DNA from 2 places in the Mycobacterium shinjukuense genome. Region 2 is predicted to be linked to the other one. Evidence: predicted binding sites of a transcription regulator. Region 2 holds the regulator's gene; the other holds the start of a gene.
The links. The regulator LexA, encoded in region 2, represses DNA repair genes until DNA is damaged. The targets are predictions, from matches to a motif close to CGAACANNTGTTCG.
Positions count from the first base shown of each region.

Region 1: G6N20_RS18315 (HNH endonuclease signature motif containing protein) is a predicted target of LexA. The motif match lies at 1,097-1,110, and genes of this name have one in related genera.

Region 1 covers NZ_AP022575.1:4,056,983-4,071,247, forward strand. Annotated here, with positions in the region: gene G6N20_RS18315 (HNH endonuclease signature motif containing protein) at 1-1,091, opposite strand, end outside; gene G6N20_RS18320 (aspartate kinase) at 1,310-2,575, shown strand; gene G6N20_RS18325 (aspartate-semialdehyde dehydrogenase) at 2,576-3,610, shown strand; gene G6N20_RS18330 (DUF4185 domain-containing protein) at 3,618-4,766, shown strand; gene G6N20_RS18335 (hypothetical protein) at 4,870-5,208, shown strand; gene G6N20_RS21515 (hypothetical protein) at 5,278-5,418, opposite strand; gene G6N20_RS18340 (hypothetical protein) at 5,393-5,719, shown strand; gene G6N20_RS18345 (catalase) at 5,913-7,361, shown strand; gene G6N20_RS18350 (sensor domain-containing protein) at 7,401-8,042, shown strand; gene egtA (ergothioneine biosynthesis glutamate--cysteine ligase EgtA) at 8,183-9,466, shown strand; gene egtB (ergothioneine biosynthesis protein EgtB) at 9,463-10,740, shown strand; gene egtC (ergothioneine biosynthesis protein EgtC) at 10,740-11,423, shown strand; gene egtD (L-histidine N(alpha)-methyltransferase) at 11,436-12,401, shown strand; gene egtE (ergothioneine biosynthesis PLP-dependent enzyme EgtE) at 12,398-13,534, shown strand; gene G6N20_RS18380 (class I SAM-dependent methyltransferase) at 13,540-14,229, opposite strand; gene G6N20_RS18385 (glutamate--cysteine ligase) at 14,240-14,265, opposite strand, start outside.
Region 2 covers NZ_AP022575.1:2,280,691-2,297,390, forward strand. Annotated here, with positions in the region: gene sigB (sigma-70 family RNA polymerase sigma factor SigB) at 1-483, shown strand, start outside; gene G6N20_RS10150 (metal-dependent transcriptional regulator) at 631-1,323, shown strand; gene G6N20_RS10155 (DUF4192 domain-containing protein) at 1,350-2,408, opposite strand; gene sthA (Si-specific NAD(P)(+) transhydrogenase) at 2,522-3,928, shown strand; gene G6N20_RS10165 (proteasome assembly chaperone family protein) at 4,127-5,104, shown strand; gene G6N20_RS10170 (alpha/beta fold hydrolase) at 5,149-6,174, shown strand; gene G6N20_RS10175 (PhzF family phenazine biosynthesis protein) at 6,223-6,921, shown strand; gene G6N20_RS10180 (peroxynitrite isomerase) at 6,934-7,419, opposite strand; gene nrdR (transcriptional regulator NrdR) at 7,432-7,896, opposite strand; gene G6N20_RS10190 (LysM peptidoglycan-binding domain-containing protein) at 8,060-8,542, opposite strand; gene lexA (transcriptional repressor LexA) at 8,730-9,464, shown strand; gene G6N20_RS10200 (sunset domain-containing protein) at 9,483-11,705, opposite strand; gene G6N20_RS10205 (TerC/Alx family metal homeostasis membrane protein) at 12,022-13,215, shown strand; gene G6N20_RS10210 (acyl-CoA dehydrogenase family protein) at 13,212-14,372, opposite strand; gene hflX (GTPase HflX) at 14,481-15,926, opposite strand; gene dapF (diaminopimelate epimerase) at 15,990-16,700, opposite strand, start outside.

The DNA of each region.
Region 1 (14,265 bases), 1.8 Mb from region 2:
ATCGTATGGTCGAGGTCGCAATCGACCGCGGGCCGGTCACAGCCGGGCCAGCGGCAGGTCAGATCCCGGCAGCGCACGAAATCGGCCAGCGCCTGCGACGGCGCGTATCCCGGCTCGGGTGGGGCGTCGGCCGGGTGGACCAGCGGCACCAGCTTTGCCGACTTGGCCAGTTCGGCAACGAGTTCGGGTGCGATGAGCCCGTCGGCTGCCACCAGGGAGCCCGGCGTCGACCCGCTGCCGTCGAGGCTGGCTTGGTCGGCGATCACATGAATAACGACCGGTGGTGGCGCCGGCCGGCCCCCGGCCGCGCAGTCGGGCCGCCCGCAGCGACAGCCCAGCCGATCGGCCCCCGCGGCCAACGCGCCCAGCGCATCGGCGCGGCGCTGCTGGCGGCTGCGCGGATCGTGCGCACACACGGTGGCCGCCAGCGCGGTCAACCGCTTGTCCAGGGCGTGCGCGTCCGGGGTCAACAGGCTGCCGTGGATCTCGCAGACACCGTCGACGCAATCCGTGATCCAGATCTCCCGATCGGCCTGGTGCTCCTGGCGCCGCCGCACCGCATCGGCGTCGGCGCGGGCCACGATCTTGTCGACCTGCCCGGCCAGCCGACCCCGGCTCAGCGACGGCCACCGCGGCACCTTGGCGGCCAGCTCGGCGTCCACCGCCGCTAGCACCTCGCGGTCGGTGATCAGGTCGGTGCGATACACGATCGTCTGAAACATCCGATAGTCGATATCGCCGGCCTTGAACACTTCAGCCACCCGCGGCAGCCGCTCCCGCATCGCCCGCGCGTAGCGCAGCCGGCTACCCGCCAGCCCCTGACTGATCCGCAACGCAGCGGCCAGCTCGGCGGCCACCGCCTCCATCGTGTCGATCGCCCAGTCCTCGTTCTCCGAGCAGCGCGCCAACCGGTAGCCGAACAAGTCGCCAATCGCGGCCAGCTGCGCGGCCGCGGCCCGGTTCTCCGCCCGCGACGCCGAGCAGATCCGATCCACCATCGCCGCGGACTCCGCGGTGGCCGACGGGTAACGCCGCTCAACGAGCTCATCGAAGCGGGCGATCACCTCCGGCGCAGACCCACGACCAACCATCTGTTCGAACACGCATTCGATCATAACTGGCTGCACTGACAGACTGTGGTTACGGCGGCTGCCCCTGGTCGGCCTTTGTCGCTAGTCGGTTGCGGAACACTTCAACACAAGACGGCGGGAAGCCGTCGACTCCAGCGGGCATGCCCGAGCATCGAAATCAATCACGATGCGCCGCCACGTATCCTGTTGTGGACTTATACCAGCGGGGAAGGGCAACAGTGGCGCTCGTCGTGCAGAAGTACGGCGGATCCTCGGTGGCCGACGCCAACCGGATTCGCCGCGTCGCTGAGCGCATCGTGGAGACCAAACGGCAGGGAAATGAGGTGGTGGTCGTAGTTTCTGCGATGGGTGACACCACCGACGACCTACTGGACCTGGCCCAGCAGGTATGCCCGGCTCCGCCGCCCCGCGAACTCGACATGCTACTGACCGCCGGTGAACGCATCTCCAACGCGTTGGTGGCCATGGCCATCGAGTCCCTGGGCGCGCACGCCCGGTCGTTCACCGGGTCGCAGGCCGGCGTGATCACCACCGGCACCCACGGCAACGCCAAGATCATCGACGTCACGCCGGGCCGGCTGCAAGCCGCCCTCGCCGAGGGCCGCGTCGTCTTGGTGGCCGGCTTTCAGGGCGTCAGCCAGGACAGCAAGGACGTCACCACGCTGGGCCGCGGCGGCTCGGACACCACGGCGGTCGCGCTGGCCGCCGCTCTGGGCGCCGACGTCTGTGAGATCTACACCGATGTGGACGGGATCTTCAGCGCGGATCCGCGGATTGTGCACAACGCCCGCAAGCTGGACACGGTGACCTTCGAGGAGATGCTCGAGATGGCGGCCTGCGGGGCCAAGGTGCTCATGCTGCGCTGCGTGGAATATGCCCGCCGCTACAACATTCCGGTGCATGTCCGGTCCTCGTACTCGGACAAACCGGGCACCGTCGTTACCGGATCGATCAAGGACATACCCATGGAAGACCCCATCCTGACCGGAGTCGCGCACGACCGCAGCGAGGCCAAGGTGACCATCGTTGGGCTGCCCGACATCCCGGGGTATGCGGCCAAGGTGTTCCGGGCGGTGGCCGACGCCGACGTGAACATCGACATGGTGCTGCAGAACGTCTCCAAGGTCGAGGACGGCAAGACCGACATCACCTTCACCTGCTCCCGCGACGTCGGGCCCGTCGCGGTGGCCAAGCTGGATTCACTCAAGGACGAAATCGGGTTCACCCAGCTGCTCTACGACGACCAGATCGGCAAGGTGTCGTTAATCGGGGCGGGCATGCGCAGTCACCCCGGGGTGACGGCGACCTTCTGTGAGGCGTTGGCAGCGGTCGGGGTCAACATCGAGCTGATCTCCACCTCCGAGATCCGGATCTCGGTGCTGTGCCGCGACACCGAACTGGACAAGGCCGTGGTCGCGTTGCACGAGGCGTTCGGGCTCGGCGGCGACGAGGAGGCGACGGTCTATGCGGGGACGGGCAGGTAAATGGTCGCGATAGGAGTTGTCGGGGCCACCGGTCAGGTGGGCCAGGTGATGCGCACCCTGCTCGACGTGCGCGATTTCCCCGCGACCACGGTGCGGTTCTTCGCTTCGGCCCGATCGCAGGGCCGCAAGCTGGCCTTCCGCGGCCAGGAGATCGAAGTGGAAGACGCCGAAACGGCCGACCCGACCGGCCTGGACATCGCGTTGTTCTCCGCCGGGTCGGCGATGTCGAAGGTGCAGGCGCCGCGGTTTGCCGCGGCCGGGGTCACGGTGATCGACAACTCGTCGGCGTGGCGCAGGGATCCCGACGTGCCGTTGGTGGTGTCCGAGGTGAACTTCGCGCGGGATGCGACCAACCGGCCCAAGGGCATCATCGCCAACCCGAACTGCACCACCATGGTCGCGATGCCGGTGCTCAAGGTGCTGCACGACGAAGCCCAGCTGGTGCGGCTGGTGGTCTCGTCGTATCAGGCGGTGTCCGGCAGCGGCCTGGCCGGGGTGGCCGAACTGGCCGCGCAGGTGCGTGCGGTGGTCGACGACGCCGAGCGGTTGGTGCACCACGGCGGCGCCGTGGCCTTCCCAGCGCCGGAGAAATACGTCGCGCCGATCGCGTTCAACGTGGTGCCGCTGGCCGGATCCTTGGTGGACGACGGGTCCGGCGAGACCGACGAGGATCAGAAGCTGCGCTTCGAGAGCCGCAAAATTCTCGGCATCCCCGACCTGCGGGTCAGCGGCACCTGCGTGCGGGTTCCGGTGTTCACCGGGCACTGCCTGTCGATCAACGCCGAGTTCACCCGCCCGCTCTCGCCGGAGCGGGCCCGGGAGCTGCTTGTCGGGGCCCCGGGCGTCAAGCTGGTCGACGTGCCCACGCCGCTGGCCGCGGCCGGTGTCGACGAATCTCTGGTCGGCCGCATCCGACAAGATCCGGGGGTGCCGAACGGGTGTGGCCTGGCGCTGTTCGTCTCGGGGGACAACCTGCGCAAGGGGGCGGCGCTGAACACCATCCAGATTGCCGAGTTGCTGGCCGCCGAATTGTGATCCGCGGGTGAGTTCCACCCGGGTCGCGCAGGGCGCGCTGTTCGTCGTGTTGTTTTTGGTTGCCCCGCAGTGTGTTTGGTATGCACGCGCCGATCCGCCGGCACCGGTGCCGCAGCCGATCCTGCCGCCGCTGGCACCGGGTCAGGTCCTGCGGATCGGTCCGACGGCCGGCACCGGAACTCCCACCGGGGACTACGGCATCGGCGCCACCGACCTGTGCGAGTTCGTGGAATTTCCCAGCCAGCTGCTGCAGGTGTGCGGCGACAGCTTCGCCGGCCAGGGCGTCGGGTTCGGTGGTTGGTACGCGCCGGTGGCGCTGCACGTCGACACCGAGTCGGTGGACGATCCGGCCGGGGTGCGTTACACGGGTGTCACCGGCGTCGGCAAGCCGCTGCTGGCCGACCCCACGCCACCCGGGGATTCACAGCTGCCCGCCGGGGTGGTGCAGATCAACCGTCGCAACTATGTGATGGTGACCACCGCCAAGGAGCTGGAGCCACTGAACTCCCGGCTCGTCAAGGCCGAGCCGGCACGCGGCGGCTGGCCGACGGTGGCGGGGTCGCGGCGCGACGCCTCCTACCAGGACGGGCGGCAGACCCAGATCAGCGGGTATTACGACCCGGTTCCCACACCCGATTCACCGACCGGGTGGGTGTACATCGTGGCCGACAGCTTCACCCGCAGGCAGTCGGCGGTGCTCTACCGGGTTCCCCCGGAAGGGTTCACCGACCGGTCGCGCTGGCAGGGCTGGGCGGCCGGGCCCGGCGGCGGGTGGAACAAGCCGCCGACACCGCTCTGGCCCGACCAGGTCGGCGAGATGAGCATCCGTCAGATCGACGGCCAGACCGTGTTGTCATATTTCAACGCCAGCACGGGGGACATGGAGGTTCGGGTGGCCCGCCACCCAACACTGCTGGGTGCGGCGCCGGTGACCACGGTGGTGCGCCACGACGAGTGGCCCGAACCGGCGGAAAGCCTGCCGCCCCCGTACGACAACCGACTCGCACAACCGTATGGCGGCTACATCTCGCCCGGATCCACCATTGATGAGGTACGGATCTTCGTCAGCCAGTGGAATACCCGCGCCCGGCAGAGCGCGCCGTACCGGGTGATTCAGTTCGCGGTCAACCCGTTCAAGCCGGACTCCGAGGACTAGCCCGCGCTCGTGTCCGCCGAAAACGGCGCGGGTTTCGGCTCACAGCTGCTACCTAAGTAGCGCATAGCCAAGGCTAGTGGTTGGCCGGGCATCATGTCGACTCATGAGCGAAACGTCTGAAACCCCAACCGCGCTGACGTCAACCGCAACGGCACCGCCGGCGCCCACGGTCCCGGCGACCCACCAGATCCCCAAGGTCTTCAAGGCCGCGGCCTGGGTGGTGATCGTCGCCGGCATCGTGTTCATCGTGTCGGTCATCTTCTTCACCGGGTTCCGGCTGGGCATGCTCAGCGGCCACGGCCACCCGCGTGACCACAAGAATCACGCGGTAATCCACCGTCCGGCAGCTCCCACCGGCGCCCCGGCGGTGAATCCGGGCACCGGCCCCGCCGGACCGGCCCAGGCGCCCGCCTCGGTTGCGCCGTCGACACCCGCCCGCTGAAACGCCCGGCAAATTCACGACAACTTTGTCGCCGTAGCTCTTTACGGTCCTCGCAGCCCTGAGCAATAGTCAACTCATGACCGAAGCGCCCGAGCCCCCAGCCCCACCCGCTGCCGTCGCCACCGCCCCGCCGCCACCGCCTCCGGAAAAGATCCCCAGGTTGTACCGGGCCGCGGCCTGGGTGGTGATCGTTGCGGGAATCGTATTCATCGCGGCGACCATCTTCTTTACCGGCGCAGCGGTCGCCGGGGGCGGGAAGTGCCCTTACTTCCGCCACCATCATCACGGCATGTTCCGGCCCGCAGATCCCGCAGGCCCCGCGGCGCCCGGTCCGTGGGGATGGCAGTTCAGGTTCCCCGGCGGACCGCCTCCCCCGGGTATGGGGCCCGGGTTCCCCGGCGGCCCGGGTGGCCCCGGCGGTCCCGGTGGTCCGACCGCCGGACAGCTGGGTCCCGGTCCGGGTCAGCCGCCGACAACCACCGGTCCGACTACGATGCCGGCACGCCCCTAGTGGCTGGCCAAAAGCATCATTCGCGCGTCATCGGATTCGTGTGGCCCGCGCGACGGCATAGCGAAAGCGATGTACGCGCAACCCCATTGGGCTATCAGCTACTTGGCACAAAGGGGCGGTGACGTAGGAACATGGGCCAGCTTGGGGCCCTGGGATTTCAGCGAAATCAGCCCGCCAACTAGGAGATGGCGAAATGACGGAGCGCTACACCACCACCGACGCCGGCGGCCCGGCGCCCAGTGACGATCAGTCGTTGACGGTGGGCCCCGATGGCCCGATCCTGCTGCAGGATCACTACCTCATCGAGCAGATGGCGATGTTCAATCGGGAGCGCATCCCGGAACGCCAGCCGCATGCCAAGGGTGGCGGCGCGTTCGGCCATTTCGAGGTGACGGGCGACGTCAGTCGCTACACCAGGGCCGCGGTGTTTCAGCCGGGCGCTACGACCGAGACGCTGATCCGGTTCTCCACCGTCGCCGGCGAGCGGGGCAGTCCGGACACGTGGCGGGATCCGCGCGGTTTCGCGGTGAAGTTTTACACGTCGGAGGGCAACTTCGACATGGTGGGCAACAACACGCCGATCTTTTTTATCCGTGACCCGTTGAAGTTTCAGCATTTCATCCGTTCGCAAAAGCGAATGGCGGCAAGCAACTTGCGTGATCACAACATGCAGTGGGATTTTTGGACGCTCTCGCCGGAGTCGGCGCATCAGGTGACCTGGTTGATGGGTGATCGGGGCATCCCCAGAAGCTGGCGGCACATGAACGGCTACGGCAGCCACACCTACAGCTGGATCAACGCCGCCGGTGAGATCTTCTGGGTGAAATACCATTTCATCACCGATCAGGGCATCGAGTTCCTCAACCAACGGGACGCCGACCGGCTGGCCGGCGAGGATGGCGACTACCACCAGCGGGATCTCTACCGGGCGATCGAGCGTGGCGAGTATCCGAGTTGGACGCTGAAGATGCAGATCATGCCGTTCGAGCAGGCCAAGGCGTATCGGTTCAACCCGTTCGACCTGACCAAGGTGTGGCCGCACGCCGACTTCCCGTTGGTCGAGGTGGGCAGGTTGACGCTGGACCGCAACGTCACCGATTACCACACCGAAATCGAGCAGGCGGCCTTCGAGCCCAACAGCCTCGTGCCGGGCACCGGGTTGAGCCCGGACAAGATGTTGCTGGCGCGCGGTTTCTCCTACGCCGACGCGCACCGGGCGCGGTTGGGCACCAATTACAAGCAGATCCCGGTCAATTCACCGAAGGTCCAGGTGCACAGCTACTCCAAAGACGGGGCGATGCGGATCGCCAACGTGTCGGATCCGGTGTATGCGCCCAACTCCTACGGGGGTCCGCATGCCGATCCGGCACGCGCCGCCGAGGTGCGCTGGTATGCCGACGGTGACATGGTCCGGGCCGCCTACACGCTGCGCGCCGAGGACGACGATTGGGGTCAGGCCGGCACCTTGGTGCGCGAGGTTCTCGACGATGATGCTCGGGACCGTTTGGTGCACAACATCATTGGTCATGTCTGCAAGGGTGTGCGGGAGCCGGTGCTGTCGCGGGTGTTCCAGTATTGGCGCAACGTCGACCCCGATCTGGGCAAGGCGGTCGAAGCGGGCGTTCGGGCCAACCTGAGTTAGGCCTTCGGCGTGCCTGGCATGATCGAGCCCATGTCAACCATGCGGTTCGCCGCCTCGGTCGTGACGCTGACCGCCGGCGCCGCGCTGGCCGTCCCCGTCGCGGCGGCCACCCCGTCGGAGCCCGGCGTCGTCTCCTACGCGGTGCTGGGCCGGGGGTCGGTGGGCAACATCGTCGGCGGGCCGATGGGCTGGGAGTCGGTGTTCACCGAGCCGGTCCAGGGGTTCTGGGTCGATCTGCCGGCATGCAACAACTGGGCCGACATCGGGTTGCCCGAGGTGTACAACGACCCAGACCTGGCGTCGTTCAACGGCGCCACCACGCGGACGTCGGCCACCGACCAGACCCACTACGTCAAGCAGGCGGTCGGGGTATTCGCCACCAACGACGCCGCCGGCCGGGCATTCCACCGCGTCGTGGACCGGACCGTGGGCTGTTCGGGACAGACCACACCGATGCACCTGGACAACGGGACGACCCAGGTGTGGTCGTTCGCCGGTGGCCCCGCCACCGGCGCCGACGCGGCATGGATCAAGCAGGAAGCGGGCACCGACCGGCGCTGCTTCAACCAGACCCGGCTGCGGGAAAACGTGTTGCTGCAGGCAAAGGTCTGCCAATCGGGCAACGCCGGCCCGGCGGTCAACGTGCTGGCCGGCGCCATGCAGAACGCGCTGGGCCAGTAGCGCGGCTGGGAGGTGGGCGGCAAGGTGGATACCCGTCCACCCGTCACAACGGGAATATGTCGGTGCGCTCTGGAAGATGAAGTGTTGGCGGCTATCGTTCCCGATAGCCGCGCAGGCTTCCGGCCCGGAGGGATCGTGATATGACGTTCGCCGCCATCACCGCCGCGGTTGCGGAGCTGGATCGCCCACCGGACGCGGACATCGCCAGTTCGGCGGCCGCCGCGCGATACATCGCGGACGGCTGTCTCGTCGACGGGCCGGTGGGTCGGGTCGGTCTGGAAATGGAGGCACACTGCTTTGACCCGGCGGACCCGATCCGCAGGCCGAGCTGGCAGGAAATCACCGATGTTCTGCGGTGGTTGAGCCCGCTGCCGGGCGGCAGCGTGGTCAGCGTGGAACCCGGCGGTGCCGTGGAACTGTCGAGTCCGCCCGCCGATGGTGTCGTGCCGGCCATCGACGCGATGGCCTGCGACCAGGCCGTGCTGCGGTCGGCCTTCGCCGACGCCGGGCTGGGCCTGGTTTTTCTGGGCGCCGACCCGCTGCGCCCGCCCGAACGGATCAACCCGGGCGGGCGCTATCGCGCCATGGAACGCTATTTCGACGCCAGCCGCGGTGGGTCCGCGGGCGCGGCGATGATGACCTCGACCGCCTCGATCCAGGTCAATGTGGACGCCGGACCGCGGGACGGATGGGCGGCGCGGGTGCGGCTGGCCCACGCCCTGGGGCCGACGATGATCGCGATCACCGCCAACTCCCCGATGCTGGCCGGCAAGTTTTCCGGCTGGCAGTCCACCCGGCAGCGGGTGTGGGGGCAGATGGACTCGGCGCGCTGCGGGCCGATTCTCGGCGTCAGCGGCGACGACCCTGGCACCGACTGGGCGCGCTATGCCCTCAAGGCGCCGGTGATGCTGGTGCACAACCCGGACGCCGTCGCGGTCACCCGCTACGTGCCGTTCACCGACTGGGTGGACGGCCGGGTTCTGCTCGGCGATCGTCGTCCCACCGTCGCCGATCTGGAGTACCACCTGACCACGCTGTTCCCCCCGGTGCGTCCGCGGCAGTGGCTGGAGATTCGCTACCTGGACAGTGTGCCCGACGCGGTGTGGCCGGCGGTGTTGTTCACGCTGGTGACCCTGCTCGACGACCCGGTGGCGGCCGAGTTGGCCGCCGAGGCCGTGCAACCGGTGGCCACCGCCTGGGACACCGCGGCCCGGGTCGGCCTGGATGACCGCCGGCTCTACCTGGCGGCCAACCGGTGTCTGGCCATCGCCGCGCGGCGGGTGCCCGCCGAACTCGCCGACCCGATGCACCGGTTGCTGGACGACGTCGAGCGGGGCCGCTGCCCCGCTGACGACTTTTCCGACCGGGTGATCGAGCACGGCATCGCGCCGACGGTCACCCGGTTGGCGCGAGGCGGGCTGTGACCGTACGCGAAGGGTTGGCCCGCGACCTGGACCGGGCGCGCGCGCGGACGCTGCGGCTGGTCGATTTCGACGACGCCGAACTGTGTCGTCAGTACGACCCGTTGATGAGCCCCCTGGTGTGGGACCTGGCGCACATCGGTCAGCAGGAGGAGCTGTGGCTGTTGCGCGGCGGTGACCCGGCACGGCCCGGGATCTTGCCGCCGGAGGTCGACGGCCTCTACGACGCCTTCGTGCACTCGCGCGCCAGTCGGGTCGAGCTGCCGCTGCTGTCCCCACGACGGGCGCGGTCATATTGTCAGACGGTGCGCTCGGCGGCGCTGGATGCTCTGGACGCTCTCCCGCACGACGCCGGCGACTTCGAGTTCGCGCTGGTGGTCAGCCACGAAAACCAGCACTGCGAAACCATGCTGCAGGCCCTGAACCTGCGGCCCGGCGCGCCGCTGCTGCGCGACACCGAGCCGCTGCCGGCGGGGCGGCCCGGGCTGGCCGGCACGTCGGTGCTGGTGCCCGGTGGGCCGTTCGTGCTGGGTGTAGACGCCGCAAGCGAACCGTACTCGTTGGACAACGAGCGCCCGGCCCACGTCGTGGACGTGCCGGCATTCCGGATCGGGCGGGTTCCGGTCACCAACGGCGAGTGGCTACGTTTCATCGAGGACGGCGGCTACACCCAGCCGCGGTGGTGGTCGGACCGCGGCTGGCAGCATCGGCAGCGCGCGGGCCTGACGGCGCCGCAATTCTGGAGCCCCGACGGACGAACCCGCACGCGGTTCGGCCACGTCGAGGAGATTCCCGCCGACGAGCCGGTGCAGCATGTCACCTTCTTCGAGGCCGAGGCGTACGCGGCGTGGGCCGGCGCCCGGCTGCCCACCGAGGTCGAATGGGAGAAGGCTTGCGCGTGGGATCCGGCGACGGGCACCCGGCGCCGCTACCCGTGGGGAGCTGAGGAGCCCTCGCCCAACCGCGCCAACTTGGGTGGCGCCACGTTGCGCCCGGCGCCGGTCGGAGCCTACCCGGCCGGCGCCTCGGCCTGCGGGGCCGAGCAGATGCTGGGCGACGTCTGGGAATGGACCACGTCACCGCTGCGTCCCTGGCCGGGGTTTGTCCCGATGATCTACCGGCGGTACTCGCAGCCATTCTTCTTTGGTGATTACCGGGTGCTGCGGGGCGGGTCGTGGGCGGTGGAGCCGGCCATCCTGCGGCCCAGCTTCCGCAACTGGGATCACCCGTACCGTCGTCAGATCTTTGTCGGCGTCCGGCTGGTGTGGGACGTCTGATGTGCCGTCACCTGGGTTGGCTCGGCGCCGAGGTCACGATTTCCTCGCTGGTGCTCGACCCGCCGCAGGGTCTGCGGGTGCAGTCCTACGCGCCGCGCCGGCAAAAGTACGGCCTGATGAACGCCGACGGCTGGGGCGTCGGCTTTTTCGACGGCCGGGTGCCCCGGCGCTGGCGCGGCGCGGTGCCGCTATGGGGGGAGAGGTCGTTCGAATCGGTCGCGCCGGCCCTGCGCAGCCACTGTGTGGTGGCCACGGTGCGTTCGGCGACCGTCGGCATGCCGATCGAAGTCAGCGCGACCGCGCCGTTCACCGACGGTCACTGGCTGTTGTCGCACAACGGTGTGGTGGACCGTGCAGTGTTGCCGGCCAGTTTGTCAGCCGAATCCGTGTGTGACAGCGCGATACTGGCGGCCGTCGTGTTCGCGCGTGGTATGGACGCACTGGGTGATACCGTTGTCGAGATCGCGGCCGCCGATCCCCTTGCGCGACTGAACATCTTGGCGGCCGACGGTTCCCGGCTGGTCGCTACCGCCTGGGGAGACACGCTATCAATCCTGCGCCGCGGCGACGGTGTGGTGTTGGCCAGCGAACCCTACGACGACGATCCGGACTGGGAGGACGTGCCGGACCGTCACCTGGTGGATGTCATTGGGAATCACGTCGCATTGACCGCGCTGGGTTGAGAAAGGATTCCGATGACGCTGTCGCTGTCCAACCACCTGGCCGAGGACTCGGCGTACCATGCGTTGCGCCGCGACGTGCTCGAAGGGCTGCGAAAGACACCGAAATCGTTGCCGCCCAAGTGGTTCTACGACTCAGTGGGCAGTGAGCTGTTCGACCAGATCACCCGGCTGCCGGAGTACTACCCCACCCGTGCCGAGGCCGCGATCCTGCGGGCCCACTCGGCCGACATCGCGTCGGCCAGCGAGGCCGACACCGTGGTCGAATTGGGCAGCGGGACGTCGGAGAAGACCCGCATGCTGCTGAATGCGCTGCGCGACCGTGGATCACTCTGCGGATTCGTGCCATTCGACGTCGACGCCAATGTGCTGTCGGCGACCGCCGCCGCCATCCAAGCCGAATACTCGGGCGTCGAGATCCACGCTGTCTGTGGCGATTTTGAGGAGCATTTGACCGAAATCCCCGGCGGCGGGCGGCGGCTGTTCGTGTTCTTGGGATCCACGATCGGCAACCTCACGCCCGGGCCCCGCGCGCAGTTTCTCGCCACCCTGGCCGGGGTCATGCAACCGGGTGACAGCCTGCTGCTGGGCACCGACCTGGTCAAGGACGCCGGCCGGCTGGTGCGGGCCTACGACGACGCCGCCGGCGTGACGGCCCGGTTCAATCGCAATGTGCTGGCGGTGATCAACCGGGAACTCGACGCCGATTTCGACGTCGACGCCTACCGGCACGTCGCCCGGTGGAACGTCGACGAGGAGCGCATCGAAATGTGGCTGCGCGCCGAGCGTCGCCAGCGAGTGCGCATCGGCGCGCTGGACCTGACCGTCGACTTTCGGGCCGGCGAGGAGATGCTCACCGAGGTCTCGTGCAAGTTCCGTCCGGACGCGGTGCGCGCCGAGCTGGCCGAGGCGGGATTGCGCCGCATCCGGTGGTGGACCGACGACGGCGGTGACTTCGGGTTGTCGCTGGCGGGCAAGTGAGCGACAGCCTGGCCGACCGGTGGCGGGCGGCCCGCCCGCCGGTCGCCGGGCTGCACCTGGACAGCGCGGCCTGTTCCCGCCAGAGTTTCGCGGTGCTGGCGGCCGCCGCGAAGCACGCGCTGCATGAGGCCGAGGTTGGCGGGTATGTCGCGGCCGAGGCCGCCACACCCGTGCTCAACGCCGGTCGCGCCGCGGTCGCCACGCTCTGCGGCATGGCCGAGGCCGAGGTGGTGTTCACCACCGGCTCGCTGCACGCGCTGGATCTGCTGCTGGGCGGCTGGCCGGGGGAGGGCCGCACGCTGGCCTGCCTGCCCGGCGAGTACGGCCCCAACCTGGCGGTGATGGCCGCCCACGGATTCACGGTGCGCCCGTTGCCGACCCTCGAGGATGGCCGGTTGGCGCTCGACGATGCGGCCCACCTGCTGGACGAGGATCCGCCCGACCTGGTCCACCTGACCCCGGTGGCCAGCCACCGCGGGGTGGTGCAACCGCTGGCGATGATGGCGAGGCTCTGCGGTGAGCTGGGGTTGCCGCTGGTGGTGGACGCCGCCCAGGCGCTGGGACAACTGGACTGTGCGGTGGGCGCCGACGCCATCTATTCGTCGTCACGCAAATGGATCGCCGGGCCGCGCGGTGTCGGATTTCTGGCCGTGCGACCCGACTTGATGGATCGGCTGACACCGAGGCTGCCGGCCCCGGAGTGGGCGTCGATGTCGGTGGCCCGCCAACTCGAGTTCGGCGAGGCCAATATCGCTGCGCGCGTAGGGTTTTCGGTGGCATTGGGGGAGCACCTGGGGTGCGGGCCGGAAAAGCTGCGCGCCAGGTTGGCCGAGCTGGGTGCTCTGACCCGGACCGCGCTGGCCGGCGTGGACGGCTGGCTGGTGGTCGAGGCGGTCGAGGAGCCGAGCGCGATCACCACGCTGGCACCGGTCGACGGTGCCGACCCCAAGGCCGTGCGGGACTGGCTGCTGGTCGAGCGGCGGATCGTCACCACCTGCGCCTCGGTGCACCGGGCGCCGCTGGAGCTGACGGGCCCGGTGCTGCGGATCTCACCACACGTGGACACCACGGCCGAGGATCTGCGGACCTTCGCCGACGCGCTGATCGCCGCGACCGCGGCGACCGCGGCTTGACGGCGCTACCCGGCCTTGTGTGCCGTCAGCAGGTAGGCGGGAAACTTCAGGCGGCCCTTGTCATCGCTGTCGTGTGCCGGAAACTCGATCGGCGGTCCGGGCAGTTGCGACGGAACCACGGGCACATTGGCGTGGATGAAGGCGGGTCGGATCTCGTCGACCTCCCAGTACTTGCTCACCGCGGCGCGCAACTCGTCCTCGTCGACTTCGTTGGGCTTGATTTCCAGCTCCGCCGGGAACGCGCCCCTGGCGAACACCAGCACGAAATAGCTGGCACCCGGGGCGGCCGCGCGGTGCACCGAACGCAGATAGCCGTCGCGGCCCTCCACCGGCAGCGAGTGAAACAGCGTGCTGTCGATCACCGTGTTGAAGCGGCCGTCATAACCGGAAAACTCGGTGATGTCGGCCTGCACGAAGCTGGCCGTGGTCAACCCGCGTTCTACGGCGGCCTTGGTGGCCGCCGCAACGGCCGTCGGCGTGATGTCGATGCCCACCACGGTGTAGCCGTCGGCGGCCAGCGCCAACGACAGCTCGGCGTACCCGCAGCCGGCGTCCAGCACGTCGCTGCGGACCTTTCCGGCCGCGATCAGCGCGGCCAGTTCGGGCTGCGGCTCACCGATGTTCCATGGCGGCGGTCCTTCGAACACGCCCTGCTCGCGGTACACACTGTCCCAATCCATTACCTCGTCGGTCATGGCTCCCAACCTACTGCGCCCAGGTGTGCACCGGTT
Region 2 (16,700 bases):
CCGGTTCACCTGGTCGAGCAGGTCAACAAGCTGGCCCGGATCAAGCGGGAGATGCACCAGAACCTGGGCCGGGAAGCCACCGACGAAGAGCTCGCCGCCGAATCCGGCATTCCCGTCGACAAGATCAATGACCTGCTGGAGCACAGCCGCGACCCGGTGAGCCTGGACATGCCGGTCGGCTCGGAAGAGGAAGCCCCGCTGGGTGATTTCATCGAGGACGCCGAAGCCATGTCCGCGGAGAACGCGGTCATCGCCGAACTGTTGCACACCGACATCCGCAGCGTGCTGGCCACGCTCGACGAACGTGAGCATCAGGTGATCCGGCTGCGCTTCGGCCTCGACGATGGCCAGCCGCGCACCCTGGATCAGATCGGCAAACTGTTCGGGCTGTCCCGGGAGCGGGTCCGCCAGATCGAGCGGGACGTGATGTCCAAGCTGCGCCACGGCGAGCGGGCCGATCGGCTGCGGTCCTACGCCAGCTGAGGTCGGCAATCGGCTCGGCCCGAGCAGCGTGATACCAGCCGGTGTGCCCGCCGCCGCAAGCGGCGGGCACACCGCTGCGGTGAGGCGTTTTGGTTGAACCACCCGGGCGACCGGCCAAGTAGACTCGGCGGTGACGGAGGGTGCTGAATGAACGAGTTGGTTGATACCACCGAGATGTATCTGCGGACGATATACGACCTCGAGGAAGAGGGCGTGACGCCGTTGCGTGCCCGCATCGCCGAACGGCTTGAGCAGAGCGGACCCACCGTCAGCCAGACCGTATCCCGGATGGAGCGCGACGGGTTGCTCCGGGTGGCCGGCGATCGCCACCTGGAGCTCACCGACAAGGGCCGGGCACTGGCCATCGCCGTCATGCGCAAGCACCGCCTAGCCGAACGGCTGCTCGTCGACGTCATCGGGTTGCCGTGGGAAGAGGTGCACGCCGAGGCGTGCCGGTGGGAGCATGTGATGAGCGAGGACGTCGAGCGCCGGCTGGTCAAGGTGCTCAACAACCCGACCACGTCGCCGTTCGGCAACCCGATCCCCGGCCTGCAGGAACTCGGCGTGGGGTCCGAGCTGGACGCGGCCGACGCTAACCTGGTGCGGCTGACCGAGTTACCGGCCGGATCAGCGGTGGCCGTCGTTGTACGCCAGCTCACCGAGCACGTTCAGGGCGACATCGCGCTGATCACGCGGCTGAAAGACGCCGGCGTGGTGCCCAACGCGCGAGTGACCGTCGAGGCCAGCCCGGACGGCGGGGTGACCATCCTCATCCCCGGTCACGAGAACGTCACCCTGCCCCACCAGATGGCGCACGCCGTCAAGGTCGAGAAGGTCTGACCGGCCACACCGGCGCATCCGTGGCCCTAGCCCGCACGCCGGCCGAACGCCCGCCGCGGCGGCAGCCGCACCCCGAGTTGTCGAGCCAGTCGGTACCCAGTGGTCGCGAGTTCACGGATGTGTTCGGGCCGCAGACCCGACTGCAGTGCCCTGTCCAGCATGCCCGCCAGCCGGTGCCCTGGCTCACAGCGCAGCGCGGCCTCCAGCGAAACCCCCGCCAGCGGCCCGTCACCGCGGACGTAGGCGCTGAACGCCAGCAACACCAACGCCTCCACCCGCCACGGCGGCGGTAGCACACGTGCCAGGACCACCCACAACGACTCGGCCTCATCGGCGTTCTCGCCGACGGCAAGGGCGTACAGCGTGTCACGCACCGACACGTCGCGCAGGGCGCAGCCCAGCTCGGCCACGTCCGCGTCGGACAACGGTTGCCCGTCGGCGACACGGGCGGCAGCGGCCATCGCGTTTTCCACGTCGCGCCGGCGACAGGCCACGGGGTCGGCGCGGTGGGCGAGCTCGCGTGCGGCCGCCCGTTCGCCTACCGCGTCGGCGAGTTCGGCGCTGCGCGCCGGGTCGTCGACCGCGATGACCGCCTGCAGGTCGGCGCGTCGGGGGTAAAGTCGCCGGCCGTCCAGCACCGCCGCCACCGCCAGCGGCGACGACGCCGGATCGTCGATCGCGCCGCTGGAGCCGCAGCCGTCGACGCAATGCCACCGGCCGCCGAGCGCGACCCGGTCCACCACGTGCGCCGCCCACAGGGTGACCTGGCGGTGCGAAAGCGCCGCCGTGAGCGCCGCGCACAGCCGCCGGTAGTCGTCCTGACAGATCGGGCACTGCGCTCCGTCGGCGTCGACGATCACCGCGATCGCGGCGTCAGGATCTGCCGCGGCGGCGATCCCCGCGAGCTGCTCAACCCGGTCGGGCAGCTCCCCGGACAGGTCCGCGCGCATCACCGACCCGAGCTCCCCGTCCCGCACGGTCACCAGGACCAGCGATTTCTCCGGCACGAAGCCCAACACGGCGGGTAGCGCGGCAATCAGCGCCGCGGGGCGGTTCAGTTCAAAGTCGGGTCGATGGCGTGTCATGGACCCAACGCTGGCAACCGGCACCGTCGGCCGGTACGCACGCGGCGTGATCCAGCCACCCGTCTGTGGAGAAAGTCGCGACTGTGGGCTCTATCGTCTATTCCATGGGTTCGATGCGGGAGTACGACATGGTCGTCATCGGCTCGGGGCCGGGCGGCCAGAAGGCCGCCATCGCCGCGGCCAAGCTGGGCAAGTCCGTCGCGATCATCGAACGCGGCCGCATGCTCGGCGGCGTGTGCGTGAACACGGGCACCATCCCGTCCAAAACGTTGCGCGAGGCGGTGGTCTATCTCACCGGCATGAGCCAACGCGAGCTGTACGGCGCCAGCTACCGCGTCAAGGACAAGATCACCCCGGCCGACCTGCTTGCCCGAACCCAGCACGTGATCGGCAAGCAGGTCGACGTGGTGCGCTCGCAACTGATGCGCAACCGGATCGACCTGGTCCTGGGGCACGGCCGGTTCATCGACCCGCACACCATCTTGGTCGAGGAGGACGCGCATGGCGAGCGGGTCACCGTCAGCGGCGACTTCATCGTCATCGCCACCGGCACCAAGCCGGTGCGGCCGTCCGGGGTGGAGTTCGACGAGAGGCGGGTGCTGGACTCCGACGGCATCCTGGACCTGCGGTCGCTTCCGACGTCGATGGTCGTGGTGGGCGCCGGGGTCATCGGGATCGAGTACGCGTCGATGTTCGCCGCCCTGGGCACCAAGGTGACCGTCGTCGAGAAGCGCGACACAATGCTGGACTTCTGCGACCCCGAGATCGTCGAGGCACTGAAATTCCACCTGCGCGACCTGGCGGTAACGTTCCGCTTCGGCGAGGAGGTGACCGCGGTCGACGTCGGCTCCGCGGGCACCGTCACCACCCTGGCCAGCGGCAAGCAGATTCCCGCCGAGACGGTGATGTACTCCGCCGGCCGGGAAGGACAGACCGAGCACCTCGGCCTGGAGAACACGGGCTTGGAGACCGACCACCGCGGACGGCTGTTCGTCGACGAGCAATTCCAGACCAAGGTCGACCACATCTACGCCGTCGGCGACGTCATCGGCTTCCCGGCGCTGGCGGCGACCTCGATGGACCAGGGCCGGCTGGCCGCCTACCACGCGTTCGGCGAACCGACCGACGGCATGACCGCACTGCAACCGATCGGGATCTATTCGATCCCGGAGATCTCCTACGTCGGCGCCACCGAGGTCGAGCTGACCAAGGACTCGATCCCCTACGAGGTGGGGGTGGCCCGGTACCGCGAGCTCGCCCGCGGCCAGATCGCCGGCGACTCCTACGGCATGCTCAAGCTGCTGGTGTCCACCCGGGACCGCACGCTGCTCGGGGTGCACATCTTCGGCACCAGCGCCACCGAGATGGTGCACATCGGTCAGGCCGTGATGGGCTGCGGCGGCACCGTGGATTACCTGGTCGACGCCGTGTTCAACTACCCGACGTTCTCCGAGGCCTACAAGGTCGCGGCGCTGGACGTGACGAACAAGATGCGCGCGCTCAACCAGTTCCTGCGCTAAGCGCGCGCGGCGAGCGCCGCACACTCATGAAACGCGCCAGCAAACCAATCGTTCCAATCGTTCGTCGCACACACCGGCCGGTGGCGCGGCGGCAACAAAGGCGGCCGGTTGAGCTGTTTCAATTATCGGTGTCCGTCGATTTTGAGGGACACTGGTGAGGTCACCCCCGGAGAGAACACCCCGAGAGGAGGCAACGCCATGGACCACGATCACGACGCGGACGAGGCCCGCGAGTACCAACCCGGGCAATCCGGGATGTACGAGCTTGAGCTCCCGGCGCCGCAGCTGTCGACGTCCGACGGGCGCGGTCCGGTATTGGTGCACGCGTTGGAGGGATTCTCCGACGCCGGTCATGCGATCCGGCTGGCGGCCGCCCACCTCAAGGCGGCGCTGGACACCGAGCTGGTCGCGTCCTTTGCGATCGATGAGCTGCTTGACTACCGCTCACGTCGGCCGCTGATGACCTTCAAGACCGATCACTTCACCCGCTACGACGATCCCGAGCTCAGCCTGTATGCGCTGCGCGACAGCGCCGGTAACCCGTTTTTGCTGCTTGCCGGCATGGAACCGGATCTGAAGTGGGAACGGTTCATCACCGCGGTGCGACTGCTGGCCGAGCGCCTCGGGGTGCGGCAAACCATCGGCCTGGGCACCGTCCCGATGGCCGTTCCGCACACCCGACCGATCACGATGACCGCGCACTCCAACAACAAGGACCTGATCGCCGACTTTCAGCCGTGGATCGCCGAAATCCAGGTTCCCGCCAGCGCGTCCAACCTGCTGGAGTATCGGATGGCGCAACACGGTCACGAGGTCGTGGGCTTCACCGTGCACGTCCCGCACTACCTGACCCAGACCGACTACCCCGCGGCCGCCCAGGCGCTGCTGGAGCAGGTGGCCAAGGCGGGATCCCTCGAGCTGCCGCTGACGGCGTTGGCCGAAGCGGCGGCGGAAGTCCGGGCCAAGATCGACGAGCAAGTCCAGGCAAGCGTGGAGGTCGCTCAAGTGGTGGCGGCCCTGGAGCGTCAGTACGATGCGTTCATCGACGCTCAGGAAAACAGATCGTTGCTCACCCGTGACGAGGATCTGCCTAGCGGCGATGAGCTGGGCGCGGAGTTCGAGCGGTTCCTCGCCCAGCAAGCGGAAAAAAAGCAGCTCGACGACGACCAGGCTTAACGCCCCACATCGCCCCTAGTCGGCCCGACAACGAGGTTGCCGAGATGACCGAGCGGACGCGCAATCTTCGCCCGGTGCGGGAAGTGACCGCGCCTTCGCTGCAATTCCGCACCATCCACGGCTACAAGCGGGCGTTTCGGATCGCCGGCTCCGGTCCCGCGATCCTGCTGATCCACGGCATCGGGGACAATTCGACCACCTGGACCGGCGTCCACGCCAAGCTCGCCCAGCGGTTCACCGTCGTCGCCCCGGATCTTTTGGGGCACGGCAAGTCCGACAAGCCGCGCGCCGACTACTCGGTCGCGGCGTACGCCAACGGCATGCGCGACCTACTCAGCGTGCTCGATATCGAGCAGGTGACCATTGTGGGTCATTCGCTCGGCGGCGGGGTCGCGATGCAATTCGCCTACCAGTTCCCGCAGCTGGTCGAACGGCTGATCCTGGTCAGCACCGGTGGGGTCACCAGGGATGTCAACTTTGTCTTCCGGTTGGCCTCGCTGCCGTTGGGCAGCGAAGCCATGGCGGTGCTGCGGTTACCCCTCGTGCTTCCGGCCGTGCAGATCGCCGGACGGGTGCTGGGTAAGGCGATCGGCACCACCAGTCTGGGGCACGACCTGCCGAACGTGCTGCGGGTGCTCAACGACCTGCCGGAGCCGACGGCCTCGGCGGCGTTTGGTCGCACGCTGCGGGCCGTGGTGGACTGGCGCGGGCAGATCGTCACGATGCTGGACCGATGTTATTTGACCGAGGCCATCCCGGTGCAGATCATCTGGGGAAACCGGGACGTGGTGGTCCCCGTCCGCCACGCCCACATGGCACATGCCGCGATGCCGGGCTCGCGACTGGAAATCTTCGAGGGCTCGGGGCATTTCCCGTTTCACGACGACCCGGCCCGCTTCATCGACATCGTTCAGCGCTTCATCGACAGCACTCAGCCCGCCGAATACGACCAGGCGGCGCTGCGCGCACTGCTGCGCAAAGGGGGCGGCGAACGAACGGTCTCCGGCCCGGCCGACACCCGCGTCGCGGTGTTGACCGCCATGGGTGCCGACGAACGCAGCGCCACCTGAGCCACCCCGTCTCGCGCTCGATCGTCGGGTCGGTCGTAAAGTCGGGCCATGGGCGTCGACGTCACCGTGTTGCGGGTTTTCACCGATCCCGACGGGAATTTCGGTAACCCGCTCGCCGTGATCGGCGCCGGCCTGGTGGGGCCGCGCGACCGGCAACGCCTCGCCGCCCAATTGGGTTACAGCGAAACCGTATTCGTCGATCTTCCGGCCGCCGGCTCGACCACCGCGCACGCCACCATCTACACCCCCCGCACCGAGCTTGCCTTCGCCGGCCACCCGACCGTCGGGGCGGCCTGGTGGCTGCGGGAGCGTGGCACGCCGATCAAAACGCTGCAGGTGCCGGCCGGTCTGGTGCAGGTGAGCTACGGCGTCGGCGCGGCGGGCGATCTCACCGCGATCAGCGCGCGCGCCGAATGGGCGCCCGAGTTTGCCATCCACGACGTCGACACACTGGATGCCCTTGCGGCGGCCGATCCCGCCGATTTTCCCGACGACATCGCCCACTACCTGTGGACCTGGATCGACCGGCCGGCCGGGTCGCTGCGGGCGCGCATGTTTGCCGGCAACCTGGGTGTGGAGGAAGACGAAGCAACCGGTTTTGCCGCCATCCGGATGACCGACTACCTGAGCCGCGACCTCACCATCACCCAAGGCAAGGGATCGATCATCGAAACCACCTGGAGCCCTGAGGGCTGGGTGCGCATCGCCGGCCGTGTCACCAAAGACGCTGTCACACGACAGGACTGACGTCGGCAAGGCTCAGTGCTTGCGGTTCAGGACGGCGCTGAGATGATGCTGCAGGGGTTGGCCGACCGCGCCCATCCGCAGCGAATATCGGAGTTGGTCACCGTCGATTCGGATGGACCGGCCCAGCGCGGTCACCTCTTTGGCCGTCGGGGTCAAGCCGATGTCGGTGGCGGTCAACTCGACCTCGATGACGCCGCCGCCCGCCGCGTACGTGCCCACCTCGATCTCGGTGATGCCGCTGGGATGAGCCAGCACCAGCTCAACCCGACCGGGTTGCGGCACCCGCAGATACCCCGTCTCGGCGTGCAGCGGCGTCCCATCGGCAACCGCCATGGTCCTTTGCCCGTAGACCAGAAACGGCTTGCCCACATGGGAGAACACGACCTCTTCCAAGTAGTCGAACGGCTGGATGGTTGGATACTCGCCCTTGCCCCGACCCGCCCAGGTACCCAGGAGCGGCGCCAATGCCGCCAGGTCGGGGTGCAGGTCGGGGCGCATGACGGCGGTCGCTCAGCCGGACGTCGATACCTTGCGGTGCGCGCGCAGCGCCTCGATCTCGCGCTCGAAATCGTCGGCCGAGGAAAACGACCGGTATACCGACGCGAACCTCAGGTAAGCCACCTCGTCGAGGTCACGCAGCGGCCCAAGGATCGCCAGGCCGACGTCGTGACTGGGGACTTCTGGGGATCCGGTGGCCCGCACGGTGTCCTCGACCTGCTGGGCCAGCAGGTTCAGCGCGTCGTCGTCGACCTGGCGTCCTTGGCATGCCCGGCGCACGCCGCTGATGACCTTGTCCCGGCTGAACGGCTCGGTGACCCCGCTGCGCTTGACCACGGCCAGCACCGCGGTCTCCACCGTGGTGAACCGGCGTCCACACTCGGGGCACGACCGGCGGCGCCGAATGGCCTGGCCCTCATCCGTTTCCCGCGAGTCGACCACCCGGGAATCGGGATGCCGGCAGAACGGACAGTGCATCGCCGCTCCTTTGCCATGTCGACATCCCGGTATCGCAGACGCCTCCGAGGGTACCTGGACGCGGCGCCGCAGGGCCAACGCTGTCGCGATCCATCCGCGCTCGACGCCATGATCACCGAGGAACGGTGCGGTAGCGCGGTTTTCGCCGGACACCGCCCCACCTTCAGCCGACCGGGGCGATCAGCGTCTGACCCGCGACCAGCGTCGTGGAATCCAGCGCGTTGAGCTCGCGGATGCGCTCGGCCACCCGACCGACCGGGGCCTCGGGCGCCACCCGGGCCGCCACGTCTTGCAGGGACTCCCCCGCGTCCACCCGCACCACGGCAAGCCTGTCGGGTAGCCCGGTGAACGAATCGGAGGAACCGCCGTCGATCACCGCGCCGAGGTGCGACACCAACCCGAGCCAGAGGGTGATCAGCGCGGCGAGCAGGGCCAGTCCAAGGGTGGTCAGCGCGCTGACGGGATGCCGGCGATGACAACCGGCCGACATCGGCACACCGGTGCCGCGGTGGCACAGCGGGCCGCCGCCCGGCCGAGACGGATGCGGCCTTCGCGAGCCGGGCTGGCCGAATCGGCCAGCGCGCGGCGCGCGGTTGGGGTGTGACGCGCGCCCGGCGCGCGACGGCGCTGCGTGGATGAGTGTCATGACGGTCCCTTCGGTCGATCGCTCGTGTGTTCGACCATAGTCGACCATGCGTTCGATAGCCGAACATTTGATCGACGTGTGTCGCACGGTCACCACGCTAAACCGCGCCACCGACACGCCCCGCCGGCGCGACACGCCGTCGAACACATGTTTGATTCTTGGCCGCGATGGGGCTACAGTCAATGCCATGAGCGACGGCAAGGACACCTCAGCCCCTCACGGGGCGGCCCCTGACGCGGCGGCCGCTGGCGCGCAACCGGCCGGCCGCGCGGATTCCTCACTGACCGAGCGGCAGCGCACCATCCTGAACGTCATCCGCACCTCGGTCACCACCCGCGGCTACCCGCCGAGCATCCGGGAGATCGGCGACGCTGTCGGGTTGACATCGACGTCCTCGGTGGCTCACCAGCTGCGCACCCTGGAGCGCAAGGGCTACCTGCGTCGGGACCCCAACCGGCCCCGGGCCGTCGACGTGCGCGGCGCCGAGGGCGGCACGGCGGCCGCGGCCGCCGTGCTCACCGACGTGGCCGGCTCGGATGCGTTGCCGGAACCCACCTATGTTCCCGTCCTCGGGCGCATCGCCGCCGGCGGCCCGATCCTTGCCGAGGAGGCCGTCGAAGACGTGTTCCCGCTGCCGCGTGAGCTGGTCGGCGAGGGGACGCTGTTCCTGCTCAAGGTGGTCGGCGACTCGATGGTCGAGGCCGCGATCTGCGACGGCGACTGGGTGGTCGTGCGACAGCAGAACGTCGCCGACAACGGCGACATCGTGGCAGCCCTGATCGACGGCGAGGCCACCGTCAAGACGTTCAAACGGGCGGGCGGTCAGGTGTGGCTGATGCCGCACAACCCGGCCTTCGATCCGATCCCCGGCAATGAGGCGACGGTGCTGGGCAAGGTCGTCACGGTGATCCGCAAGGTGTGACGCGCCCTGGGGTCGCGGCTAGTCCGCTTTGACGAAACCGTTGGCTTGCGCGGCTTCTTCGCTGGCGAACCAAATTTCGGCGAGCGTGTCGTGGTAGAGCGCACTGCCGGGCGTGTAGTACAAGCCGTACCGGGCACTGGCCTTGATCGGATATCCGGCCGGCGCCCGGTACGGGTCGTCGGCCAGCGGCAGGTGGATCGTCGGGCGCGCGGCCGGGCGCCGCCCCGGTGCGGCCGCGGGAGGTGGAGCGGCTTCCGGGACCGCCTCATGGCCGGGCACTGCGGCCGCCGCTTCGCCGTACGTCGCCGGCTCGGCGGCGGCGTGGCGCCCAGTAGTCCGCACCTCCGGAACGGCCGCATCCGCAATGACGACGTCCCCACCAGCGGCTTCCGACGGGACGCCACCGGGGTAGAAGGTGTCCGGAAACGCGGTCTCCAGGCCCGCTGATTCCGGAACGGCCTCTGGTCCGACGGCTTCGGGCGCGAAGGCTTCCGGCGCGAATTCTTCGGGTGCCACCGATTCGGGAACAAAGGGTTCCGCGGCCACGGCCTCGGAAATATCGGCGCGCCACCCGATGGGCGTGGTGTCCACCGCATCGGAGTCTTCCGCCTCCAACCCGAAGCCCTGGTCGAACCCGGACAGTAGGTCGCTGGCGCCACCACCGGAGACCTCTTCGGCCACACCGATGGCGGTCCCGGCACCTCGCGGCCAGCTGACCCGCGCAGCGGCACCGACATCCGGCGCCGCCCGCTCAACCGGACGCGACTGGCTGGGGGGAAAGTTTTCCGCGCCGAAATCGACGTCGTCGTGGGGCGGCCAGTGCCCCTCGGCGCCCTCCTCATAGCCGCCCAGGTCATCATGGGTGGGCTCGTGGGCGGCGGCCGGCTGGGCGGCGCGACGCCTCCGCAACCCAACCACGGCCAGCACGGCCAGCACGACCAGCAGCACCGCCGCACCGGCCGCCGCCAGCCACCACCAATGCCAGGTGAACTTCGTGGCGGGCGGGGCCGCCGCCGTGGTGCTGGGCTGGTTCTGCCCGGGCACCTGCAGCCCCGACAGCAGGGGCGCCAGGTTCGCCGGTTCGGTGGTGAACGTGTTCTTCGCGCGGTTCCACGAGATTGTGCCGCCGGTGAACTTCTGCGAGACCACGTCGCCGTCCACGGTTTGGTCCCCGACCGGCGCACCGAGCTTACCGACGGGACCTTTGAGCTTGTCCCACGCGGCCTTGATCGCGCCGCGCACCACAAACGCGCCATGGTCGGGCGTCCAGAAGATCACCGGCTTGTCGGCCGCGGAGAACGCGGCAATCCGGCTGGCCGGGGTGATGCCGCCGTCAGACTCGTTGGCGATCGGGAATCCCAGGTCGCTGCCAACCGGCCCACCCAGCGACTCATACTTCTGCAGGATGTCACCCTCGACGGCGTTGGCACCGGTGGCCGGGCTGAAAAACACCTTGCCACCAACGAAGTCCTGGGCGATGCCGTCACCCCCGATCGGGTACGGGTCCCCCTTCTTGGCGCCCAACGGGCCGGCGGCCCCGCCCGCAGCGCGCCAGGCCATGTTGATGGCGGCGGTGGGATCGATGGCCACCTGCAAGTCCGTCAACTGGTCGGCCAATCCCGGCGGGACGGTGGTGAATTCCTTGGTCTTCCTGTTCCAAGAGATCTCACCGCCGCTGAACTTCTGGGAAGCGACCTCGCCATCGTAGGTTTCATCCCCGATCGGAGCACCCAGCACGCCGCCCGAGCTGCCGAGCTTGTCCCACGCGGCGTTCAACGCGCCGCGCACGACGAACGCACCGTGGTCGGGCGTCCAGAAAATCACCGGGTTGTCGCTGGCGGCGAAGGTGCTCACCCGACTGTCGGGTCCGGCGAGGCCGGGAACTTCGTTGATGGTCGGGAACCCCAGATCGCTGCCGGCCGGACCGCCGAGAGACTCGTATTTGTCCAGGATCGGCCCGTACATGTATTTGGCACCGGTGGCCGGGGTGAAGAACATCCTGCCGCCGTCGAAGTCCAGCGCGAACCCGTCGCCGACGGGGTAGACGTCGCCCTTGCGGGCGCCCAGCGGTGACGTGTCGCCGCCGGCCTTTTCCCACGCGGCCATCATGGCGTTCTCCGCGTCGCCAATCGGAGATGCCGCCGCGGTCGGCGCCACCAGCAACGCGGCCACCGATGCCGCCGCGATGCCGACCAGCGCACGCCGGACCAGCGTGTTCACTTGACCTCTCTGCCTGTTCACCAAGCCTCCCAGCCGATGCCCTGCCCGCCCGCGATCCGGTGGAATTTTCCCGGGGTGGGCCGTCTCCCAGCTACGGTCCGCATCGTCGCCGGGCTCGCATAACTCTGCTCTAGCGAACGACAAATGCGAAGTCAATTCCGCAAATATTACGAAAACGGATATCTCGCCGATGTCGAAATGATGCCGGGCAGCGCTCGCGCCGCGAAAATCCGTACCGCGACCAGCGCTGCGGGTAGGTTACTGTGCCGGAGACCGCGGGCACCACCCACTCGCGGGGGACAACCCGACTGACGCGGTGAGAGGAAGCTCGGCCGAGATGGGTGTTTCCGGACTTGTCTGGGCCCTGACCGTCGGCGTGATCGCCGGCCTGTTGCTGTTCGACTACGTCTTCCACGTACGCCAGACTCACGTGCCGACGCTACGCGAGGCCGCGATCTGGTCGGCGACCTACGTCGGGATCGCCATTGTGTTCGGGATCGGCGTATTCGTCTTGGGCAGCCCGGAGATGGCGACCGAATACTTCGCGGGCTACCTGAGCAACAAGGCGTTGTCGGTGGACAACCTGTTCGTCTTCGTGGTGATCATCAGCGGCTTCGGGGTGCCCCGGGTTGCCCAGCAGAAGGTGCTGTTGTTCGGTGTCGTGTTCGCGCTGGTCGCACGCACCGGACTCATCCTGCTCGGCGCGGCCCTCATCGAGAACTTCAACTGGGCGTTCTACCTGCTTGGTGTGGCGCTGTTGGCCATGGCGGGCAACCTGGTCACATCCGCAGAGACCGAAGGCCGCACCGCCGACAACGTCGTCATCCGGCTGGCCAACCGGTTGCTGCGAACCTCCCAGCACTACGACGGCGACCGTTTGTTCACCCGGGAGCGGGGCAAGCGGGTGATGACCCCGATGGTGCTGGTGATGATCGCCGTCGGTGGCAGCGACGTGCTGTTCGCGTTCGATTCGATGCCCGCGCTGTTCGGCCTGACCGAAAACGTCTACCTGGTGTTCGCCGCAACCGCGTTCTCGCTGTTGGGCCTGCGCCAGCTGTACTTCCTCATCGACAACATGCTGGATCGCCTGGTCTATCTGTCCTACGGGCTGGCGGCCATTCTTGGTTTCATCGGCGTCAAGCTGGTGCTGCAGGCGCTGCACGACAACAAGATTCCGTTCATCAATCGCGGCAAACCGGTCCCGATCGTGCCGATCAGCACCGCGACGTCGCTGGCGGCGATCGTGATCATCCTGCTGGGCACGACCGTGGTGTCGTTATGCTCGGCGCGCGGACGCAAGCACAACGCCGTCTCCCGGGCCCGTCGGCGCGCGCTGGAATATCTCGACCTCTGCTACCGCGGGGATGCCACCGAACGCGCGAAGATCTTCGACGCGCTGCGGGCCGCCGAACGCCGGCTCGACTCGCTTCCGGCGAAATTCCGTGCGGAAGTCGGCCAAGAACACGAGCTGAGGGCGCTGCTGCAGCGGGCTCACGACGCGCACCGGGCGCACGGTGGGACCGCGGGCTAAACGCCCAGGCTGCGGCCGACGATCTCCTTCATGATCTCGGTGGTGCCGCCGTAAATGGTCTGCACGCGCGAATCGAGGTAGGACCGCGCCACCGAGTACTCCCGCATGTAGCCGTACCCGCCGTGCAACTGCAGGCAGCGGTCGTTGAGGTAGACCTGCTTCTCGGTGGAATACCACTTGACCATGGCGGCCTGCTCGGCGGTCAGCTTGCCGTCCAGATGCAGCGCGATGAACTGGTCGACCATGATGCGCACCGCGGTCGCCTCGGTGGCCAGCTCGGCCAGCAAGAACCGGCTGTTCTGGAAGCTGCCGATCGGCCTACCGAAGGCCTGGCGCTCCTTGGTGTACTGCAGCGTCTGCTCCAGCACCGCCTCCATCCCCGCGGCCGCCATGATGGCGATCGAGATCCGTTCCTGCGGCAGGTTCTGCATCAGGTAGATGAACCCCATGCCCTCCTCGCCGAGCAGGTTTTCGACCGGAACCTCCACGTCGGTGAACGACAGCTCGGCGGTGTCCTGCGCGTCCAACCCGATCTTGTCCAGGTGGCGGCCGCGTTCGAAGCCCGGCATGCCGCGTTCGACGACCAGCAGCGAAAAGCCCTGCGCGCCCTTGTCCGGATCGGTCTGCGCCACCACGATCACCAGGTCTGAGTTGATCCCGTTGGTGATGAACGTCTTCGCCCCGTTCAGCAGGTAGTGATCACCGTGCCTGACCGCGCGGGTCTTGATGCCCTGCAGATCGCTGCCGGTGCCCGGTTCGGTCATCGCGATGGCGGTGATCAGTTCCCCGGTGCAGAACTTGGGTAGCCAACGCTGTTTTTGCTCTTCGTTGGCTAGGCCCAGCAGGTATGGCGCCACGATGTCGTTGTGCAACCCGAAGCCGATCCCGCTGTAGCGGCCCGCGCTGGTCTCCTCGGTGACGATCGCGTTGTACCGGAAATCGGGGTTACCCCCGCCGCCGTACTCCTCGGGCACCGCCATGCCGAGAAAGCCCTGCTTGCCGGCCTCCAGCCAGACCCCGCGGTCGACGATCTTGGCCTTCTCCCAGTCCTGGTGGTACGGCGCGACGTGGCGCTCCAGAAAGCTCCGGTAGGACTCGCGAAACAGGTCGTGCTCCGGTCCGAACAGCGTGCGCTGGTATTTGATGGCACTGCCCATGGATGACCTCCGGCGAAGAAACGTTGCCGCCCAAGATATACCAACCGGACGGTTGGTCGGCGGCGAATCGGGTCTGCCGCCGCCGCGGCTCGCTTCTGCGGCGCGGCCTTACCCGCGCGGTGCCGCCGAGAACTCCCGCAGGCTGGCGGCGAGCGCCACCGGAACCCGGGCCCTGATCCGGGTGCCGTCCCGGTTGTGCTCGGCCCTCTGCACCCGCCCGTCGGCGTGCACGCGGGCCACCAGATCGCCACGGTCGTACGGGATCAGCACGTCCACGGCGGCGTCGGTGGGAACGGCGAGCTCGGCCATCCGCCGGCGCAACGTGTCGATGCCGTTGCCGGTGCGGGCGGAGACGAATACCGCGCCGGGCAGCGCGTGCCGCAGCCTGGCCAACATCAGATCGCTGGCCACGTCGACCTTGTTCACCACCAGCAGCTCCTGCGGCGCGTCCGCGCCGTTGACCCCGTGGTCGGCGATCACCTCGGAGATCACCTGACGGACCGCGTCGATCTGGGCCAGCGGGTTGACGTCGGACGCGTCGACCACATGCACCAGCAGGTCGGCATCGACAACCTCCTCCAACGTGGAGCGAAACGCCTCGACCAACTGGGTGGGCAGGTGCCGCACAAACCCGACGGTGTCGGTGAGCACGAACGAACGGCCGTCCTCGAACTCCGCGCGCCGGGTGGTGGGCTCCAGGGTGGCGAACAACGCGTCCTCGACCAGCACCCCGGCCCCGGTCAGCGCGTTGAGCAGGCTGGACTTGCCCGCGTTGGTGTAGCCGACGATGGCGATCGACGGCATGTCGCTCTCCAGCCGGCGACTGCGCTGGGTGTCGCGCACCTGTTTCATCGCCTTGATCTCCCGCCGCAGCTTGGCCATCCGCTCACGGATGCGGCGCCGGTCGGTCTCGATCTTGGTCTCACCCGGTCCGCGCAGGCCCACCCCGCCACCGCTGCCGCCGGCGCGGCCACCGGCCTGCCGCGACATCGACTCGCCCCAGCCACGCAGCCGCGGCAGCATGTACTCCATCTGGGCCAGCGACACCTGGGCCTTGCCTTCCCTGCTGGTGGCATGCTGGGCAAAGATGTCCAGGATCAGCGCGGTACGGTCGATCACCTTGACCTTGACGGCCTTCTCCAGCGCGGTCAGCTGTGCCGGGGAGAGTTCGCCGTCACAGATGACGGTGTCGGCCCCGGTCGCCACCACCACGTCGCGGAGTTCGGCCGCCTTGCCCGAGCCGATGTAGGTCGACGGGTCGGGGCGGTCACGGCGCTGGATGAGCCCCTCGAGCACCTGGGAACCCGCGGTTTCGGCCAACGCGGCCAGCTCGGCCATGCTGGCCTGGTTGTCCGCCGCGCTGCCCTCGGTCCACACGCCCACCAAGACCACCCGCTCCAGCCGCAGCCGGCGGTATTCGACCTCGGAGACGTCGGCGAGCTCGGTGGACAGCCCGGCGACCCGGCGCAGCGCCGAGCGATCGTCGAGCGCGAGTTCCCCAACGCTCGGTGTGGAGTCTGAAGCGCCCGGGTCAGGCGAATCGGGATGTGTCATAGCCAGTATCCGATGGTGGCATGGCGCTGGAAGGCGCGCATCCGAATAATCTCCGTACCGCGATCACCCCGGCGCGTTCCACCAGTCGTCGCCGAGTTCGCCGCGGGCCACCAGCACCGACGGCCCCCGCAGGAAGCTGGTGGCATCGGTGACGGTGACCAGCACGTCGCCGCCCGGCACGCGCACCGTCAGCGCGCCGGTCTCTGCGCCCATGCCAGCCAACGCGGCGACCGCGGCCGCGACCGTTCCCGTGCCGCACGAGCGGGTTTCACCCACACCGCGTTCATGGACACGCATGCAGACCACCCCACCGCTCGGTGCCGTCAGCACCTCGATGTTGACACCGTCGGGAAACTGGGCATGGTCGAACTGCACCGGCGCCGCGACGTCCAGGGCCGCCAGGTCGTCACTATCCAGCAGGGGATCCACGCACGCCAGGTGCGGGTTGCCCACGTCGACGGCCACGCCGTGAAACCGCCTGCCGCCGACGACGGCCTCCCCAACGCCTACCCTGTTGGCCTTGCCCATGTCGACGGTGACGTCGGCGTGGGTCTGGTCGATGTGGTGCACGGTGACCGGTCGCGGTCCGGCCAGTGACCCCACGACGAACTCGTCACGCCGTTCCAAGCCGCTGGCGCGCAGGTAGTGGGCGAACACCCGAACACCGTTTCCGCACATCTGCGCGGTCGATCCGTCGGCGTTGCGGTAGTCCATATACCAGTCGTGGCTGCTCACACCGTCGGGTAACCGCTCGAGGACACCGGCGGTCAGGGC